DNA from 4 places in the Bacillus luti genome. Region 1 is predicted to be linked to each of the others. Evidence: riboswitches for the same ligand, from Rfam matches in the RefSeq annotation. Region 1 holds a riboswitch; each other region holds the start of a gene.
What was found. Region 1 has a riboswitch for S-adenosylmethionine ahead of EUC40_RS24135 (methionine ABC transporter ATP-binding protein). Riboswitches for the same ligand answer to the same signal wherever they lie in the genome.

Region 1 (4,885 bases):
GCAGAAGCAATCGACTTTATGGAATATTATGCTCGTCAAATGTTGAAATTAAAAGACGGTATTCCAGTAGAAAGCCGTCCAATTGAATATAATCGTTTCTCTTACATTCCATTAGGAGTAGGTGTTATCATTTCTCCTTGGAACTTCCCATTCGCAATTATGGCAGGTATGACAACAGCTGCTTTAGTTTCTGGGAACACAGTATTACTAAAACCAGCTAGTACAACTCCTGTAGTAGCAGCGAAATTCATGGAAGTATTAGAAGAAGCTGGTTTACCAGCTGGCGTAGTAAACTTCGTTCCAGGTAACGGTTCTGAAGTTGGTGACTACTTAGTAGATCATCCTCGTACACGCTTCATTAGTTTCACTGGATCTCGCGATGTAGGTATCCGTATTTATGAGCGTGCAGCGAAAGTAAACCCAGGACAAATCTGGTTAAAACGTGTTATCGCTGAAATGGGCGGTAAAGATACAATCGTTGTTGATAAAGAAGCTGATCTTGAATTAGCTGCTAAATCTATCGTTGCATCAGCATTCGGATTCTCAGGACAAAAATGTTCTGCATGTTCTCGTGCAGTAATCCACGAAGATGTATACGATCACGTATTAAATCGTGCAGTTGAATTAACAAAAGAATTAACAGTTGATAACCCAGCTGTATTAGGTACAAACATGGGTCCTGTTAATGACCAAGCTGCATTTGATAAAGTAATGAGCTATGTTGCAATTGGTAAAGAAGAAGGTAGAATCTTAACAGGTGGCGAAGGAGACGATTCTAAAGGCTGGTTCATCCAACCAACAATCGTTGCTGACGTTGCAGAAGATGCTCGCTTAATGAAAGAAGAAATCTTCGGACCAGTAGTAGCATTCTGTAAAGCAAAAGACTTTGATCATGCACTTGCAATTGCAAACAATACAGAATACGGTTTAACAGGTGCTGTTGTTACTAACAACCGTGACCATATTGAAAAAGCACGTGAAGACTTCCACGTAGGTAACTTATACTTCAACCGTGGATGTACTGGTGCAATCGTAGGTTACCAACCATTCGGTGGCTTTAATATGTCTGGTACAGACTCTAAAGCTGGTGGCCCTGACTACTTAGCACTTCACATGCAAGCAAAAACTACTTCTGAAACTTTATAAGAAATAGTAGAAGAGATCTTCGCAGTCTGCGAAGATCTCTTTTTTTTGAAAAACTTTTTATATGTGGATTAAGATAGATATCAGTAGAAAAACTAATTAAGTAATAAGGTTTATTTCAGTAAAATAAGGTATATTATATTTGTTGAATAGATTCTCTTTAAAGAGAAGAAAAGTAGGTGAACAAAGTGGGAAAATATCAATTAGATTACAAAGGCCAGGTAGCTGTTGCAAAGTTTCATGAAAAACAGACGCCTGTCAAATTTGATAAAAAGCAGCAAATTGAAAAATTGCGTGCGGAGTATTTGAAAAAGAAACAAGAACAAACAGATAAGTAATAGGAAAGACTAGTCAATTTGAATCAGAATCAATTACCACATATTACCGTTTGTTAAGTGGAACTAGCTAAACCCTATTAATAGCGGGATAAACATGTAAATAGAAACAAAACAACGAGAAAAGTTGACTCATTAGTCACATTTTTTAGTATTCATTTTAAGGATTTCCTGTATAATACAATTTGAAAGAAAATCTATGGTTTGACAAGAAACACTCTTTTCGGTTTTGCTCACTGAAGAGAGTGTTTTTTTGTAGCTAAAAACTCCTCTGTACTCATTACATTTGCATATACGCCATTTAAACTAGCTAAAATTGTATTATGAATATAAACGGCTGGTATAGTAGCGTTTTTAAAAGAAAGATCTTTTGTAGCACAAGCATCATGTATAACAGTACATTGCAAGCCGAAATCAAAGGCAGCCCTTACGGTAGCATCAATACACATATGGGTCATCATCCCACATATGACGACGTGTTTAATGTCTAAACGTTGTAATTGCTCTAGAAGATTCGTTTCTCGAAAGCTATTTGGATAGTGCTTGAGTATAACCGTTTCTTCTCTAAGCGGACGAACATTTTCGTGAATATGTACACCTTCTGTATTTGGTAGAAAAAAAGTAGCGTCATCTTTTATAGCTACATGTTGGATATGAAAAATAGGTTTGTTGTCCTTTCTAAAGTACTGGAGCAGTTGACTAGCATATTCACTTGCTTCTACTGGATTACGCAATTCCATCTTTCCATGTGGAAAATAATCATTTTGAATATCAACGAGTAAAAGAGCTGTTTTCATATATTTATCTTCCTCCAAGTTTCATATTCAAATAATGTTATTCAATTCGTAGAGAAGATTATCCTTTTTAAAAATATGCGAAGAGGGAATTTTACATAACTTTTAAAATTGATATTTTATAATCTAAAAATTTTAATAAAGAAATAATTAATATTTTTCTAAAAAATATGTTGACTCCCATTATTCTGAGTTCTATAATGAGAATTAATTAAACGACAATTAAATCGATACATTCTTATCCAGAGAGGTGGAGGGACTGGCCCTACGATACCTCAGCAACGGGTTTTTAAATACCGTGCTAACTCCAGCAAGCCTTTATAGGCTTGGAAGATGAGAAGATGTGACCGAGTACATATAAGTGCTCTCCTTCTTATCTTTATGGTTGATAAGAAGGAGAGCACTTTTTATTTTACCTCGAAAGCTCTACTTCAAGTTTTTACAGCATATAGGAGGGAAGAAAATGATTTCTTTTAACAACGTAAGTAAAGTGTATGAATCAGGTGGGCAATCTGTTCATGCGGTGGAGGATGTAACGTTATCCGTTGAGAAAGGTGAAATTTTTGGCATTATCGGTTTTAGTGGCGCTGGAAAGAGTACATTGTTACGCTTAGTAAATATGTTAGAGAGACCGACGGCAGGAACGATTTCGATAGATGATAAAGATATTACATCATTATCGACGAAAGATTTACGGAAGCTAAGACAGAGAATCGGAATGATTTTTCAAAGTTTTAATTTATTTAATTCAAGAACAGTGTTTGGGAACATTGCTTACCCATTAAAGTTAGCGAAAGTACCAAAGAATGAAATAAAAGAAAGAGTAAATGAACTGTTGAAGTTTGTAGGATTAGAAGATAAAGCAAACTATTATCCAGAGCAATTATCGGGTGGACAAAAGCAACGTGTTGGGATTGCAAGAGCGCTGGCGACATCACCAGATATCCTTATATGTGATGAGGCAACATCAGCTTTAGACCCAGAAACAACGACAGAGATTTTGAACTTATTAAAGAAGGTAAATAGAGAGTACAATTTAACAATTCTTCTTATTACACATGAAATGCACGTTGTGAAAGAAATTTGTCACCGTGTAGCTGTGATGGAAAAAGGAAAAGTAATTGAAGAAGGAAAACTGTTTGACGTGTTCACACAACCAAAAACAAAAACGACTCAAAACTTTGTACGTTCTGTTATTAATGATCATTTACCAGAAAGTGTTCTAGCGAAAATTCAAAATGGTGGACAGATTTACCGCTTAACTTTTACTGGTGAGGAGACAGGACAGCCTGTACTATCTTATATCGCAAAAAACTATAACGTTGATGTAAATGTACTGTACGGAAATATTATTGAACTTCAAAATGTGCTATTTGGAAATCTTCTTGTAGAGCTGCAAGGTGAGCAGAAGGAAATCCAAAAAGCATTACAACATCTAAGACTGCAAGTGCAGCTTAAGGAGGTAGAAGCTCATGCGAGTTGATTGGAGTATATTTTGGCCTCGTATATTAGATGCGACGGGGGATACCCTCTTAATGGTAATTGTAACCCTTATATTCGCTACAATTCTCGGTATACCTCTAGGTTTACTTTTATATGTAACGCGTAAAGGAAACTTTTTAGAGAATAAATGGGTCTTTTCAATTCTTAATGTCATTATTAATACAATTCGTCCAGTTCCATTTATTATCTTTTTAGTAGCTTTAAGTCCGCTAACAAGAAGTGTTATCGGAACGACAATTGGAACAGCAGCAGCGATCTTTCCAATGACGTTAGTTGCATCAATTGGTATTGCTAGAATGGTTGAAACAAACCTTGTTTCTGTTCCGAAAGGGGTAATTGAAGCAGCGCAAGCGATGGGTGCTTCACCACTTAGAATTGTTTTTGAAATTCTCGTGCCAGAAGCGTTAGCACCATTAATCTTAGGTGTCACGTTTATGACAGTTGGTCTAATTGAATTTTCAGCAGTTGCTGGGCTTGTCGGCGGTGGTGGCCTTGGCGACTTAGCAATGACATACGGTTATCAACGCTTTGATACATCAGTTATGTTCGTAACGGTTGTTCTACTTATTATTCTCGTACAGATAGCTCAAAATTTAGGAAACTACTTTGCGAAAGTCTTTTTACGCAGATCATAAAAAGGAAGAGGGGAAAAGAAAATGAAGAAAATTTTAGCATTTGCATTATCAGCGATTGTAGGGATTTCAGCGTTAAGCGGCTGCTCGGATGCAGGAGCAAAAGAGAAAACAGTTCGCATTGGTGTAACTGGAACGGATGGAAACGCTTGGGAAATTGTAAAGGGAAAAGCTGAAAAAGAAGGGATTAAAGTTAAACTGATTGAGTTCTCTGATTACACGACGCCAAACAAAGCGTTAGCTGATGGAGATATTGAACTAAACTCATTCCAGCATATTGCGTTCTTAGAACAATTTAAGAAGGAGCATAAGTTAGATATTACAGCTGTTGGTACAACGCAAATTGCACCAATGGGTTTATACTCTGAAAAACATAAGAAAGCAAATGAAATTCCAGATGGTTCAGAAATTGCGATTCCAAATGATCCAACGAACCAAGCACGTGCATTAAAACTTCTTGATGCAGCTGGGTTATTAA
Region 2 (4,885 bases), 360 kb from region 1:
TCTCTTCATATAATTCCCCAACCAGTGTAGAGATGTTCGGTTTGAAGAATCCATTACCAATAATAATAAGCGCTAATCCGAGGTATAAGCCTAATTGGTTTTGCAAGGCAAATAGTGTAAGGTTACCGATTGCCATTGTTATACCACCAATTGTGATCGCTTTTCGTTTACCTAGAAAACGGTCTGTTAAGTATCCACCAATCATTGGTGTGAAATAGCAGGCTCCAGTATAAAATCCGTAAATAGAGAGTGCCCATGCGGGACTAAACCCAAGACCACCGCTTACTAAAGCTGTCGTTAAATATAATGTTAATAATCCTCGTAATCCATAGTAACTAAATCTTTCCCACATTTCTGTAAAGAAGAGTAAGTATAAACCTGGAGGATGTTTCTTTTTTCTTTGTTGTTCTCTTTCTAGTTGTATCGCTGATTCCATGTTATTTTCCTCCTGACACAAACAAAAACAAAGTTAATAATTTTGTACATTTAATATTTTACCTTATTAACTATTATAAGTCAATAAAGGTTGATTTTTCAGAAGAAATTGGAAAAGAGGGATAGCTATAGAAGGAGCGTTTCTTTTGTGATAGACTATGGACTATGTTTTCTTTGTAAGGAAGCGGATTATTGCACTTTTTTATATGTGAAATTGATTTCATGGAAGATGAAATTAAAGAAGGGGAAAGAAATGAAATTGTTACAGAAAAAAGAAATTTTACTTATTAGTCTTATGTTATTCTCAATGTTCTTTGGAGCAGGGAATCTTATATTCCCGCCTTTTCTTGGTTATGAAGCAGGAGAACATGTGTGGATTTCATTAGTAGGGTTTATTATATCAGCAACAGGTCTTCCTATATTGGGAGTTATTGCTATTGCGAAAGCGGGAAGTTTTCAAACGTTAGCGGGTAGGGTTCATTCTTCATTTGCCATTATTTTTCCGTGTATCGTGTATGTATTTATTGGACCAGGTCTTGGTATCCCACGTGCAGGAAGTTTAGCTTTTGAAATGGGGCCAGGTCAGTTCTTCCCAGAAGCGGGAAGCGTAGTTTTATTATGCTACACGGTTATTTTCTTTAGTATTGTGTACTGGTTAAGTTTATCACCGTCTAAATTAATGGGGTTGTTCGGAAAGGTTTTAACACCGTTATTATTAGGTATGATTGCTCTTATCTTTATAAAAAGCATGTTTACATCAGTAGGTAGTGTGAAAGAACCTGCTGGAAACTATGGACAAGCTCCTATGTTCCAAGGGTTTTTAGACGGATATTTAACGATGGATGCGCTAGCGGCTTTAATCTTTGGTATTGTGATTGCCAATGCGCTGCGTGCAAAAGGTATTGAAGATGATAAAGGTTTAGCGAAATATATGAGTATTGCTGGTATTGGAGCAGGTCTTTTATTATCTATTATTTATGTCATCCTTGGGTATGTTGGTTCAATTAGTGGTTCATTAGGTACGTTTGATAATGGCGCGAAAGTGTTATCACAAGTTATGACGGTATTATTTGGACAAGGCGGAGTCGTTTTATTAGGTCTTATTTTTACTATCGCATGTTTATGTGTTTCAATCGGACTCGTTACATCTTGTAGTCAATTTTTCGCAAGTGCATTCCCGAAAGTATCTTATAAAATTTGGGCGTTTATACTAAGTTTTGTTAGTATGCTCTTAGCGAATTTAGGATTAACGCAAATTTTAAAAGTATCAGTACCGATCCTTGGATTTATTTATCCAGTTGCATTAACGCTTATTATTTTAGGGTTATTCCATCAGTATATTGGAAAGTATGTATACGTATATACAGTAACCGTTGGGGCTGTAGCGGTATTTAGTGCAATTGATATTTTTAATAAAAATGTAATGATGAATGAGTGGACGTCAGTATTGAAATACATTCCTTTTTATACAGAAGGTGTTGGGTGGATTGTTCCAGCTATTATAGGTGCTTGTATTGGTGTTATCGTGAGTAGTGTTTTAAATAAGAAGAAATAAGTAAAAGGTGTTTTCCTATTTCGGAAAACACCTTTCTTTTTTTGGGAAAAATAGTATTGAAAATGAATAGACTAATGTTACTGCTATTAAAGTAAAACAATTGGTAAAAGTGTATGTGCGTGTAATAACTTACTAGGTTGGAATGATACAGAAGTCTTTTTCCTGTAGGATTAATATATTTTATTGGGATGCGTTGCTCTACATCATGTGGAAAAAAACGTAAAAAAACATTGTATTTTTATCGGAATAGTGACACAATAGAAAGAACAATTCAATATAATCTTATCGAGAGAAGTGGAGGGAACGGCCCAATGAAACTTCAGCAACCTGAAAAATGACAAGGTGCTAATTCCGAGTAGATAAGAGGGGAAAACGACAACCTTCTTATATGTAAGGTTGTTTTTTTATTAGGAGGGGAAAAGAGATGAAGCGTTTATTTTTAGCACTTGTAAGTATTGTATGTAGTTTGTTTATTATTACTGGTTGCACACAAACATCAACGGGGAATCAAAAAGAAATTAGTTTAGGATTTACACCTGGTCCGTATAGTGATCAAGTGAAAAAAGCAGTACAGCCGTACTTAGAGAAAAAGGGGTATAAAGTTAAAATTGTTGAGTTTAATTCACCAAACGAAACAAATCCAGCGTTAACAAATAAAGATATTGATGCAAACATATTTCAAAGTACTGCCTTTATGGAATCATACGCAAAAGAAAATAATGCGAAAATTAAAGGGGTAATACAAGTCCCATCAGCACCTCAAGGTGTATATTCTGAAAAACATAAATCACTAGATGATTTGGAAGATGGTATGAAAATAGGAGTACCAAATGATCCTGTTAACTTAGAGCGTGCATTACGAATTTTAGAAGGAATTGGTTGGGTGAAGTTAAAGGACAATGTAAATATTTTAACGATTTCTGAAAAAGACGTGACGTATAAAAAGAAAAATTTCAAACTGGTTCCACTTGAATCGCCGCAAATTCCACGAGCTATGAAGGATTTAGATTACGGTATTATTAACGGAAATCTTGTTATTTCATCAGGACATAAATTAAAAGAGGCACTTGAATTAGAAAAAACACCATCACAACACCGAATCATCGTTACCGTTCGTGATGAGGACAAAGAGAAAGCATTTGTTAAAGATTTAATTGAGGCATATCATTCACCAGAATTTAAAAAAATGATTGAATCTGAAGAACAGTTTAACGGTTTTATTTTACCTGATTATTTAAAGTAAAAGGAGGCTTCAATATGGCAATCTCGTATGTAGAAACAGAAAAACAACTGCTTGTGTTAGAGAAGTTAAAGGAGTTAATTCCACAGTTTGCAGGAAGAGAGCATCAGCTAAGTGAGCTTGGTTCTTTTCCTTTTGAAAATATGAAAGATTTACAGGATATTGGCTATACAAAACTAACGCTCCCAAAAGATGTTGGAGGAGAGTCTATTTCTTTATATGATTTTGTTTTATTTCAAGAAAAGATTGCCGAAGGAGATGGTGCGACAGCTTTATCAATTGGGTGGCATCTTGGAATTATTAAGGAACTTGCTGAAAATCGGTCGTGGAAACCTGACATGTTTTCCTGGCTTTGTGAAGAAGTAAAAAAGGGTGCTCTTTTTAACCGAGCTGCAACAGAGCGAAATACAGGGAGTCCTACGCGTGGTGGAAAACCAGAAACGTTAGCTGTTCAAAAAGGTGATAAGTGGATAATAAACGGGAGAAAAACTTTTACAACGATGGCTCCTGTACTTGATTATTTCATCATATCAGCCAGCATAGAAGGGCGCGAAGAAATTGGAGAATTTGTAATCCCAAGACATGAAAAAGGCGTTTTTATTGAAGAAACATGGGATAGCGTTGCGATGCGTGGAACCGCTAGTCATGATCTTGTATTAAAAAATGTAGAGATTGCTGATAAGTGTTTAACTGATATAAAGGATTCAAAGACGAAACCAAAAGGAATTGGATGGTTACTTCATATACCAGCATGCTATTTAGGAATTGCACAGGCCGCAAGAAATTATGCAATTGATTTTGCAAAATCATATCAACCGAATAGTTTAACTCATCCGATTAGTTTGCTTCCTAATGTTAGAAGGTTAGTAGGAGAGTTAGAGCTAGAACTCTTGCAAGCTCGTACGTTTGTATATCAAATCGCAAAAAAATATGATGATGTAGAAGATAAACAATCATTACAAGCGGAACTGGCAGCAGCAAAATATATTGCGACAAATACAGCGATATCAGTTGTTGATAAATCAATGCGAATTGTAGGGGCTAAAAGCTTATCTGAAACAAATCCATTACACCGCTATTATTTGAATGTTCGAGCTGGTTTGCACAATCCTCCTATGGATGATGTTACGCTTTCGTTACTGGCGGAAGATGCTTTTAAATCGAGTGAAAAGGAGTGAGTGAAATGATAACGTTACGTGATGTAAATAAGACCTTTCAAACGAAAGAAGGTTTATTTCACGGGGTGAAATCAGTCTCTTTGCAAATTGAAGAATATGATATATACGGGATTGCCGGATTAAGTGGTGCCGGAAAGTCTACATTGTTACGTACAATGAATTTATTAGAAAAGCCAGATTCAGGTGCAATCATTGTGAACGGAAATGATTTAACAAATTTATCTAAGAAAGATTTGCGAACGGCAAGACAATCGATTGGTATGATATTTCAGCATTTTCATCTTCTTCATAATAAAAATGTATTAGATAATGTCGCTTTACCATTAGAGCTAAAATCAGTTTCGAAAGAAGAAAGAGAAAATCGTGTAAGGGAATGTTTAGAGATTGTTGGTTTAAGTGATAAAGCACATCATTTCCCTTCACAACTAAGTGGCGGACAAAAACAAAGGGTAGCAATTGCTCGAGCATTAGCAAATA
Region 3 (4,885 bases), 1.7 Mb from region 1:
TCCATTTCTCATATAAAACGCCTTCTTCTTGTAGAAATTTTGATACTTCCACCTCATTTTCAATGCGAGTATTTACTTCATGAATACGAATTTGCGCCATTAGAAACGCCTCCTTGAATTGATAATAGTTTTATATGAAATTGGAATAAAAACTCATAAGCTTCTAATCTTTTCTTTGCATCAAAGCTATCTCGACCCCATACGGTAATACCATGATTACGGATTAATACTGCTCCCGAATCTCCTTGTATATGCTTTCGGAAATTTTCTCCGAGCGTTGGGATATGGGCATGGTTTTCGATAATAGGAATGTGAATTGTTGCACCTTCTTCCCAAATATCAAGGGCTTTAATAATTTCTTGATTTTGAAGTGTGACTGCATCACTATATAAATTTGTGATGACATTGTTATCAGTTGTATGAACATGAAGTACGCACCCGGCATTCGTATTGTTATAAATATGTGTATGCAATATTGTTTCTGCTGAAGGGCGTAATTCGGTATCTAATACGGGAACCCCTAGATGATCTACTAACAGAAAATCATCTGGAGTAGTTTTTGTTTTGTCTTTACCGCTTGCGGTAATAAGAAAAGTAAGTGGCTCATGACTAACTTTTATAGAAATATTCCCACTTGTTGCTGGAAACCAATTTCGTGTTGTTAACTCTTTTTTAATCTCGCTTAAGTCATACCATTGACGAAAAAGTTGTTTCATAATTTCACCTCCAACAAATGTTTTAATTCAGCTAGAACATCGTGAAATGTTCCAAAGGGTGTATAAGCAATATGATTTTCTTCACACTTTGTAATAAGGAAGTCGCGAGCAAACACTTTATCAGCTTGTTTCGCTGCTTGTAAATCAGTAATAGAATCTCCAATTACAATGTGAAAATCATTTGTATCACTTAATTTACGGATTAGTGACGATTTACATAACCCGCAATGGTTTTGACAATGCTCATCACAAGGATGAGGCCAATTAACTGTAATAAATTCTGCTGAAAAGTCTGTTTCATTACAGTAAATTTGCTCTTTTGGAATGATCCCTTGTAAGAGTGGATAGACGAAAAAATCCATCCCACCTGATATAACGTAAAAAGAAATATTATTTTCATTTACAAATTGTATAAATTCATGAAATCCAGTACGAATTTCGGCAGTTTCTATTAAAAACTGAATTATTTCATTCTGCAAATTAGTAGGTAGCAATTGAAATAATTGAGAAACACCTTCTTGAATAGTAAGCTCTTGTGATAAAATTCTATTCTTTACTTCTTCTGCTTCTGGTGGTGCGAATTTTTCCATAATGGACATGATATTATCGTTATTTGTAATCGTACCATCGAAATCACAAAACACTTGAATACTCATAATTTCACCTCATGTGAGGGATTTCCCCATATTTGTAGTGCGCTATGCAAATTTATGTCGTCTACTTCATGGAGTGGTTTTCCTTGCAAAGTAGCTTCAATTGCAGTACGGAATGCTATCCCGCCGCCTTGCGCTCCATTTGGATGTCCGTGTATCCCGCCGCCAGCATTAATAACAACATCTTTACCAAAATCCCGTAGAATAAAGGGAACGAAACCAGGATGAATGCCAGCAGACGGAACAGAAAAACTCTTCTTGAAAAATGCATCATCTTCAGTTAAATGTTTTGAGATGGCAAGAGCTTCTTCTTTTTCTAGCGCAACACTTCCATATGGAGATGGGAATAATGAAAAATCAGCCCCAGCATAACGAAGCAGCTTTCCAAGTAATAATGGAGATGAGATTCCATATAACTGTGAGGCTGAATAAGCACCACTTACAGCAGGGTGTGCCATAATAGGAACTGAAATTTCATCATCTTCTGCAAGTGATTGCAGTACATCTAGTCCATAAGCGAATGCGTTAAATAATAGAATATCAGCCCCAGCTTGCACTGCGCGTTTCGCATTTTCTTTTAAGTCAAAAGTTCGTCCTGTTAAATTTACGGCATATAGCGTTTTATGGCCGTATGTTTCATATACGGATTGTAAAACTTCTTTTCCAGATACAATTCGCTTCGTTAGTGGTGTTAATGCATTCTCAAATAAAATTTCATCATCTTTTACGATATCCACACCACCACTTGCTTGATCACGTAATTGAGTTTTTAAATATCCAATATTTCGCCCAATCATGCCTTTAAAAATACTCATTAAAAGAGGACGGTCATACACTTGTAAAAGGTTTCGAATACCATCTATACCGAACTTAGGACCAGGAAAATGCTTTTTTAACTCATCTGAAAAAGTTAAATCAATCAATTTCACTTCACCATCAAGTGATAGTTTTCCGAATGTAGTTGTTAAAATCGCTGGTAAGTCTGGACTGAAATTTAATAACGGGTATTCGATTTTAATAACCCCGCGTTTTACTTTTTTACCTAGATACGAATTGATATGTTCTTGTTCATCTAATTCCTCAACATGAATGACATTGCCTTTATGCTGCTTTAATTGTTCTTGTAATAAGTGTGGCAAATGAGTCCAAGAGCCAATTGTTAAACCGAGTGCAATTTGCTCAGCTTTTTTTTCTAAGTTATGTGAACCATCATGGATTAAATACGTCGCTATTATTCCGCTCATTGTTATAACCTCCTAGTTAAATAAAAAAACCTCTCAGCTAAGGAGAGGTTTTTTTACAACCAGCTCCTTATCTGTCAGCATAATGCTGCGAGAATTAGCACCGTGTCTACGATTGTAGATCGGTTGCCGGGTTTCGTCGGGCTCGTCCCTCCACCTGCTCTTGATAAGAAGTATTTAGAAATGTTTAAATTTTTAAGATAACTGAATTTTGTCAGATATTTTTTATGTTGTCAATGGCTTTTTGAAAAAATTTAATTTATCAATTCGATTAATGGCTTCTCGTAATCTATCTTCTGTATGCAAGAGACCAACGCGGACATACCCTTCGCCGTGCTCGCCAAACCCAATACCAGGAGCAACTGCGACGTGTGCTTTTTCTAGTAAAATATCAGAAAATTGCTCAGATGTGTAACCTTCTGGTACAGGAAGCCATGCAAAGAATGATCCGGTTGGAATATCTACATTCCAACCAATTGAGTGACAAGCTGAAATAAGAGCGTTTCTCCGGGATTCGTAACTATTTACAAGATCTACTACACAAGACTGTGAACTTAATAGTGCTTCACGAGCAGCATCTTGAACTGCACCAAAAATACTAACATACATATGATCTTGTAATAAGTTAATTGTTTCGATAACACTTTCATTCCCTACTGCAAAAGCAATACGCCATCCAGCCATATTGAAAGTTTTTGATAAAGTATAAATTTCAATTCCTGTATCTTTGGCACCGTCTGCTTGTAAGAAACTAACCGGCTTTTGATCATCAAACCCAATAGCGCCGTAAGCAAAATCATGAACAACTAATATATTATGTTTATTAGCAAAATGAATGGTTTCATCAAAAAAATCTTTTGATGCAGTAGCACCAGTAGGATTGTTTGGATAGTTTAAAAACATTAACTTTGCACGCTCAGCGATAGTATCATCAATTTTCGTGTAATCTGGTAAAAATTTATTTTCTGCAATAAGCGGCATTGTTTTAAATTGTGCTTTTGCTAAAGCAACTCCTGATAAATAATCTGGATAGCCTGGATCTGGAACGAGAATAGTATCACCAGGGTTTGTAAAACACATTGGTAATTCTACTAATCCAGCCTTTCCACCAAACAAAATAGCAACTTCAGTTTTTGGATTTACTACTACATCATATTCACGTTGATAGAATGTTGCCACGGCTTCTTTTAAGCTCTCGTGTCCGCGAAATGGCGGATATTTATGATGAATGGTCTTTTCTGCAGCATCTTGTAAAGCTTTTACGATATGCTGCGGGGTTGGTTGATCTGGATTACCTTGACCTAGATTAATAACATCGTGACCAGCTGCAACGACCTTGTTAACTTTTGCAACAAGTGAAGCGAAAAATTGTGTAGGCAATGATGTTACTATCTCAGAAGGTTGAAATAATTTCATACTTTCCACCTCTTTTGAAAGTTGTTACAATTCTAGTGACAAATGATATAATCTTTCCAGTATTTTGTAAAGAAAAAAATGAGAATGGGGCTGACAAAATGAAAGTCGCATGTATTCAAATGGATATTGTCTTTGGAGATGTAGAAAAAAATATTGAAAACGCTAAAAATAAAATAAGTGAAGCGATGAAGGAAAGACCAGATGTTATCGTCTTACCAGAACTATGGACGACAGGATATGATTTAACGAGACTTTCTGAAATTGCAGATAAGGACGGAGTAGAAACGAAAGAAACGTTGAAAAAATGGTCGAAACAATATGGGGTACATATTGTTGGTGGTTCCATAGCGAAGCAAACAGAACAAGGTGTTACAAATACAATGTATGTTGTAAACAAAGAAGGAGATCTAGTCAATGAATATAGTAAAGTGCATTTATTTCAGCTGATGGATGAACATAAATATTTAGTCGCTGGAAATAGTACAGGCGAATTTAAGCTAGATGATGTAGAATGCGCCGGCACAATTTGTTATGATATTCGTTTTCCAGAGTGGATGCGCGTTCATACTGTTCGAGGGGCAGAAGTTTTATTTGTTGTAGCAGAATGGCCATTAGTACGTTTAGCACATTGGCGCTTGCTGCTGCAAGCAAGAGCAGTTGAAAACCAATGTTATGTTGTTGCGTGTAATCGGGCAGGAAAAGATCCGAATAATGAATTTGCAGGTCATTCTTTAATTGTGGATCCTTGGGGTGAAGTTGTGGTAGAGGCAAATCAAGAGGAATCCATTTTGTTTGGAGAGCTTACATTCGAGAAAATTCAAGAGGTTCGTAAAGGGATTCCAGTTTTTGCGGATCGTCG
Region 4 (4,885 bases), 2.6 Mb from region 1:
CTTCTTCTGTCGTATTTTCAATCGTTCCTTGTGTACCTATCCCTGCATTGTTTACTAAAATATCAATCTCTGATGCACCAACTCTTATTTGTAATTCATTCTTCAATTGTTCTACTAACTTTTTGACACCATCAACTGAATTGAGATCAGCTTCAATTAAGAACGCTTTTCCTCCATTAGATTCAATCTCACTAACCGTTTCATGTGCAGCTGCCTTATTTCGGCCGTAGTGAATCGCAACTAATGCACCGTCGTTTGCCAATCTCCTCGCAATCGCACGACCAATACCACGACTCGCCCCTGTTACTAACGCTACTTTCCCATCAAGATTCTTCATTTTTTCCATCCTTCCTAAATTTCCGTTTAATAAAACCTATACTTATATTTTCATGTAAACACCAATCATTTTAAATATAGATTTATAGGTAATTTAGTTCCTTTACTTATGATATTATAGTTATAAATTACAATTTACTTTAGAAAATAAATCAAGGGAGATAACCCAATGCAAAACACAGTAAAACTGGATGAAATCGATCACAAAATAATGAACTTGTTGTATGAAAATGCGAGAATTTCTGTTTCAGAAATAGGACGAATTATATCCATGACGCAACCTGCTGTAAAAGAGCGAATTAACAAACTTGAAGATCAAGGAGTTATAGCAGCTTACCGAACAAAATTTGAGCCTTCCAAAATTAATAAAAACATTCAAGCATTCATTATGTTTAAAACGAGCCAATGCTCTGATTTTATCCAATATTGTAATGCCGCTCCCGAAGTAACAGATTTATATCGAATTAGCGGGGAATTTAATTATATGATGAAGGTCATGAGCGAGTCGATGGATTCCCTAGCTGTATTTTTAGACTCTTTAATGCAATTCGGATTATCGTCTCCTTTAATTGTTTTAAAGAGTGAGTTTGAGGAGAAATTGTCGTTCTGATAAAGGGATACGTATTATTCTCGCTAACAGTAAAAGTTTCTCCTTTTTGAGGAAAAGCAGCAAAATCAATAATTAGTAAACAAAAAAGAACATTGATTTTCCAATGTTCTTTTTTACATTTCTGCTTATTAATTAGATTCCCCGTTGAATAAGTTACCCTTACCCCTGATTCCTCTGCGCCTCTCTAAACTCCTCCTTCACCTTCTCTAACAACCCTTCTTCTGTAATTAATCGATAAGCGGTATTCGCTAATGCTTTTGCCGATGTAATTAATGCTTTATCGCCTAGTTCTGAACGTGCTGCTTCTCTAAATTCATTCGTATGCGCAATTAAGTCATCTGGGCCGATTTTAATGTACGGGTGAATGGTCGGTACGACTTGGCTTACGTTTCCTGCGTCTGTTGAACCAATGCCCACTCTTTCTTTACGATTTACGTCTTCACCTTGTAATTCTAATTCTTCTGCTACGACGTCGTTATATGTTTTTGTTACGAGTAGTTCATCGATTTCATTTTGGAATTGATGGATTTTTACTTTTGTACCTGTTGCTAATGCTGCTCCCTCAGCGATATTTCTTACTTTCTCTGTTACTTCTGCACATCTTTTTCGCGTTGCTGCACGAATGAAGAACCTAGCTGCGGCGTAGTCAGGAATAATGTTAGGTGCTTTTCCGCCCTCTGTAATAACACCATGAATTCTTACATCTGACGGAAGTTGTTGGCGAAGTGCGTTAATACTGTTGTACAGCTGGATAACCGCATCTAATGCGTTAATCCCTTCTTCAGGTGAAGCTGCGGCATGAGCTGTTTTTCCGTAAAAATGAAAATCAAGTGGATCGACCGCTAATGATGGACTCGTTGTCGCTGTTTTTCCACTCGGATGAATCATAAGTGCCGCATCAATGTTTTTAAATAAACCTGCTTTTACATAACTTGATTTCGCACTACCATTTGGCCCACCTTCCTCTGCTGGTGTCCCAAACACGACAACTTCTCCGCCGATTTCTTCAAGCGTTTCTGATAATGCGATTGCTGCCGCAACGCTAATTGTCCCAATTAAATTGTGACCACACGCATGACCGAGTCCTGGTAAAGCGTCATACTCAGCTAAAAACGCGATAACTGGCCCTTGTTTTCCTGAACTTTTCCGCGCGATAAATCCTGTTTCATGTCCAGCTATATTGTGCTGCAATTGGAACCCTGCACTCCCTAGCAGTAAACTTAACGTTCTTGATGCATAAAACTCTTGATTACCAATCTCCGGATTCGCATGAATATTATGACTTGTTTCTATGTACTTTTCCTTATTTCTTTCTATACTCTCTTCAATTGTTTTTCTTTGTGACGTTACTCCAGTCGCTCCCATTGTTCTTCCTCCTTTTATTTTCACGTAAAAAAGCCTCTTTCTAAAAGATAGAAAGAGGCTTCTGCATATACAGTCAAAATGAGCTTCTTTCTTATCTTTCAAGTTACCTTGCTGGAATTGGCACAGTATTCATAAAGAATCCGCTGCCGAGGTATCATAGGGCCAGTCCCTCCACCTCTCGTGATAAGAATTTTCATAAAATTATATTAAATTATTTTCATTCTAAGTTCATTCCGATTAAAAGTCAAGGAATTCCTATCCGAATTTACCGAATATCTAAAAATCCTTTTAGTACACCAATTGTTTCTGGTGCTTGCAGTCTTGCACATACGTATGGAAACTCCGTACTACCTTCAAATATCATTTGAGATGTGAGTGGTGCGCCTGCCCAGAAGATTTCATCATCAATTACGATAAACGGGAATGCTTTATTTTGCCTTTGTAACTTTACATTCTTCAACGGAACTGGTCCATCACTATACACTGTTATTTGCGCATTTGTACGCATTAACGCTTGCCATACTCGTTTATCCACTTGTTTTGTACTTGGAAGTGAAATGATAATTTTTCGTTTTGCGGCTAAAATATCTTTTAATACCCCTTTCGGCTCTTCAAGATTCATTTCCATATACCAGCGTAATCGTTTCGAAATTTTTCGCTCCCACAATTGTCTTGATGTCGTGCGATCATACACATCTCCGTGACGTTCTATATGAGCTGTTAATTGTGATAACGCTTGTTTTCTCGATAAGTTTTTACGCATATAATGGCAATCTGATAATTGAATGAACTTTCCTCTCGCTCTCGTTACCGCTACATTGACGAGGCGATGGTTTTTATGGTCAAAGAATAACACGCCAGGTCGTTCTTGCGGATAACTATCCACCGTATCAAAGATCATCATATCTCTTTCAGAACCTTGAAACTTATGAACGGTCGCTGCTAAAACTGGTATGTGTCGATACTTCGTTTTCTGCAACATTTCTCTAATACACGTTGATAAAAAACGAGACTGTGCTCTGTAAGGTGTAACGACACCGATCGATTGAACACCGTCTAACAGTCCGATTAACATCATTTGCATCGCTACTAAACCAGACATAATATTAAAACGAGAACCAGAAGCAGCGTCTTTTAATGAAAATGCTCCCATTAAACTCGTATCAAATAAAACACTCGCCTCATTTGCGAACGGCTGCAATTGCGCAAGTTCTTTACGTTCTGAAACGGACGGATGATCGTATACTCTATTTTTATAAATAAATGAATTCGTAAACTTCGATATATCCGCATGCATACGTCTTTGTTCCTGCAACATAAAAAGGTTCGGATGTGCTTCTGATTTATTAACAGACTCAACAATCCCGGCATGGTAAAACATATCTTCGCCAAGCCATTTGCGAACGAGTTCATGGTTTGCCATCGCAATTGGAGGTAACTGTAAGAAGTCGCCACAAACGACGATACGTTTTCCAAGTGAAGCAGCTAATGCGATTTGCGGAACGAACGCCATACTCACTTCATCTACGACAACTAAATCAAATGTACGTTCATAAATAAGTGAATCAATGGCACATTTCGATAAAGTCGCGCCGATTACTTTCGCATTTTCAATGTATTCTTTTTCTACTTCTTTAATTTTTGCTTTTTGCTTTCGAAGATCACTTTCAATCTCTTGTATACGCTTCTTATCAGCAGATGTCGCTTTATATGATAAAATCTTTTCACGAAGCTCTTGGCGTGTCTCTTCTAAATAGAGTCTCTCCTCACCCCAAGACCCGTTCGTCGTTTCTACTAACTTCGACGCAAGTAACGTTTCATGATTTCGTATATGTTCATGTTGACTATAACCGTAACGAACAATTTCACCAGGCGTCCATTTCTTTTTCTTTTCAATTTGCTTCGTTACTTCGCTCATTAATACATCAACAGCCGCGTTACTATGAGCTAACACAAGTACCGATTTTCCTTTTTGATAATGAGCCGAAATAATACGCGATAAATTGTACGACTTCCCTGTTCCAGGTGGTCCCCATACGTACGTTGTCGGATTGTAAAACGAACGATACGCCAATTCATTTTTCGGATTTTTCATTTTTTCAAGATGCTTCGGACTGCTCGTTCCGTCTACAAGACGTTTTATACGATTACGTTTTAGCTTATCTTGACGCGCTTCTTTTAATCGCTCTTGCAGCTGTTCTAGCAATTGCCACGGTTCACTATATAAAACCGCTTCTCGTATTTCACCTTGTATATAATCATTTAATTTCAGTTCTATTTCTAATCCATGTACAGATAATACTTCCCCTGTCGCTTCCTCACCATCGAACTCAATTCGAATTGGTGAACCTTCAGGTAAGCTTACTTCCGAAATAAGCTGAAATACGTATACTGTATTCTCATAATCTGTATATAAAAAACGACCGTTCATGATAGAAATTTTACTACCGCCAATCGTTTTCCAATGTTTAATTTCATACGCTAATGCATAATGCCACTCTTTCATCGTTTCCGATAATGAAGGAGTTTGAGTAGGTGTATTCATCGTATAATCTCCTTCCTTCTCCCCAAACA

Region 2: another riboswitch for S-adenosylmethionine. It lies ahead of EUC40_RS22500 (MetQ/NlpA family ABC transporter substrate-binding protein); the one in region 1 lies ahead of EUC40_RS24135 (methionine ABC transporter ATP-binding protein).
Region 3: another riboswitch for S-adenosylmethionine. It lies ahead of mtnW (2,3-diketo-5-methylthiopentyl-1-phosphate enolase); the one in region 1 lies ahead of EUC40_RS24135 (methionine ABC transporter ATP-binding protein).
Region 4: another riboswitch for S-adenosylmethionine. It lies ahead of EUC40_RS11090 (M20 family metallopeptidase); the one in region 1 lies ahead of EUC40_RS24135 (methionine ABC transporter ATP-binding protein).

Annotation. Positions count from the first base shown of each region.
Region 1 covers NZ_CP040336.1:4,786,670-4,791,554, reverse strand. Annotated here, with positions in the region: gene pruA (L-glutamate gamma-semialdehyde dehydrogenase) at 1-1,146, shown strand, start outside; gene EUC40_RS27085 (hypothetical protein) at 1,332-1,481, shown strand; gene EUC40_RS24140 (cysteine hydrolase family protein) at 1,712-2,275, opposite strand; SAM riboswitch class I at 2,508-2,612, shown strand; gene EUC40_RS24135 (methionine ABC transporter ATP-binding protein) at 2,736-3,755, shown strand; gene EUC40_RS24130 (methionine ABC transporter permease) at 3,745-4,410, shown strand; gene EUC40_RS24125 (MetQ/NlpA family ABC transporter substrate-binding protein) at 4,432-4,885, shown strand, end outside.
Region 2 covers NZ_CP040336.1:4,425,254-4,430,138, reverse strand. Annotated here, with positions in the region: gene EUC40_RS22510 (peptide MFS transporter) at 1-436, opposite strand, end outside; gene brnQ1 (branched-chain amino acid transport system II carrier protein BrnQ1) at 689-1,990, shown strand; SAM riboswitch class I at 2,270-2,356, shown strand; gene EUC40_RS22500 (MetQ/NlpA family ABC transporter substrate-binding protein) at 2,415-3,233, shown strand; gene EUC40_RS22495 (acyl-CoA dehydrogenase family protein) at 3,248-4,408, shown strand; gene EUC40_RS22490 (methionine ABC transporter ATP-binding protein) at 4,414-4,885, shown strand, end outside.
Region 3 covers NZ_CP040336.1:1,309,240-1,314,124, forward strand. Annotated here, with positions in the region: gene EUC40_RS06865 (1,2-dihydroxy-3-keto-5-methylthiopentene dioxygenase) at 1-100, opposite strand, end outside; gene EUC40_RS06870 (methylthioribulose 1-phosphate dehydratase) at 78-716, opposite strand; gene EUC40_RS06875 (2-hydroxy-3-keto-5-methylthiopentenyl-1-phosphate phosphatase) at 713-1,372, opposite strand; gene mtnW (2,3-diketo-5-methylthiopentyl-1-phosphate enolase) at 1,369-2,613, opposite strand; SAM riboswitch class I at 2,678-2,783, opposite strand; gene EUC40_RS06885 (pyridoxal phosphate-dependent aminotransferase) at 2,836-4,026, opposite strand; gene EUC40_RS06890 (carbon-nitrogen family hydrolase) at 4,041-4,885, shown strand, end outside.
Region 4 covers NZ_CP040336.1:2,162,425-2,167,309, reverse strand. Annotated here, with positions in the region: gene EUC40_RS11100 (SDR family oxidoreductase) at 1-337, opposite strand, end outside; gene EUC40_RS11095 (Lrp/AsnC family transcriptional regulator) at 506-946, shown strand; gene EUC40_RS11090 (M20 family metallopeptidase) at 1,106-2,311, opposite strand; SAM riboswitch class I at 2,400-2,501, opposite strand; gene EUC40_RS11085 (AAA domain-containing protein) at 2,577-4,885, opposite strand, start outside.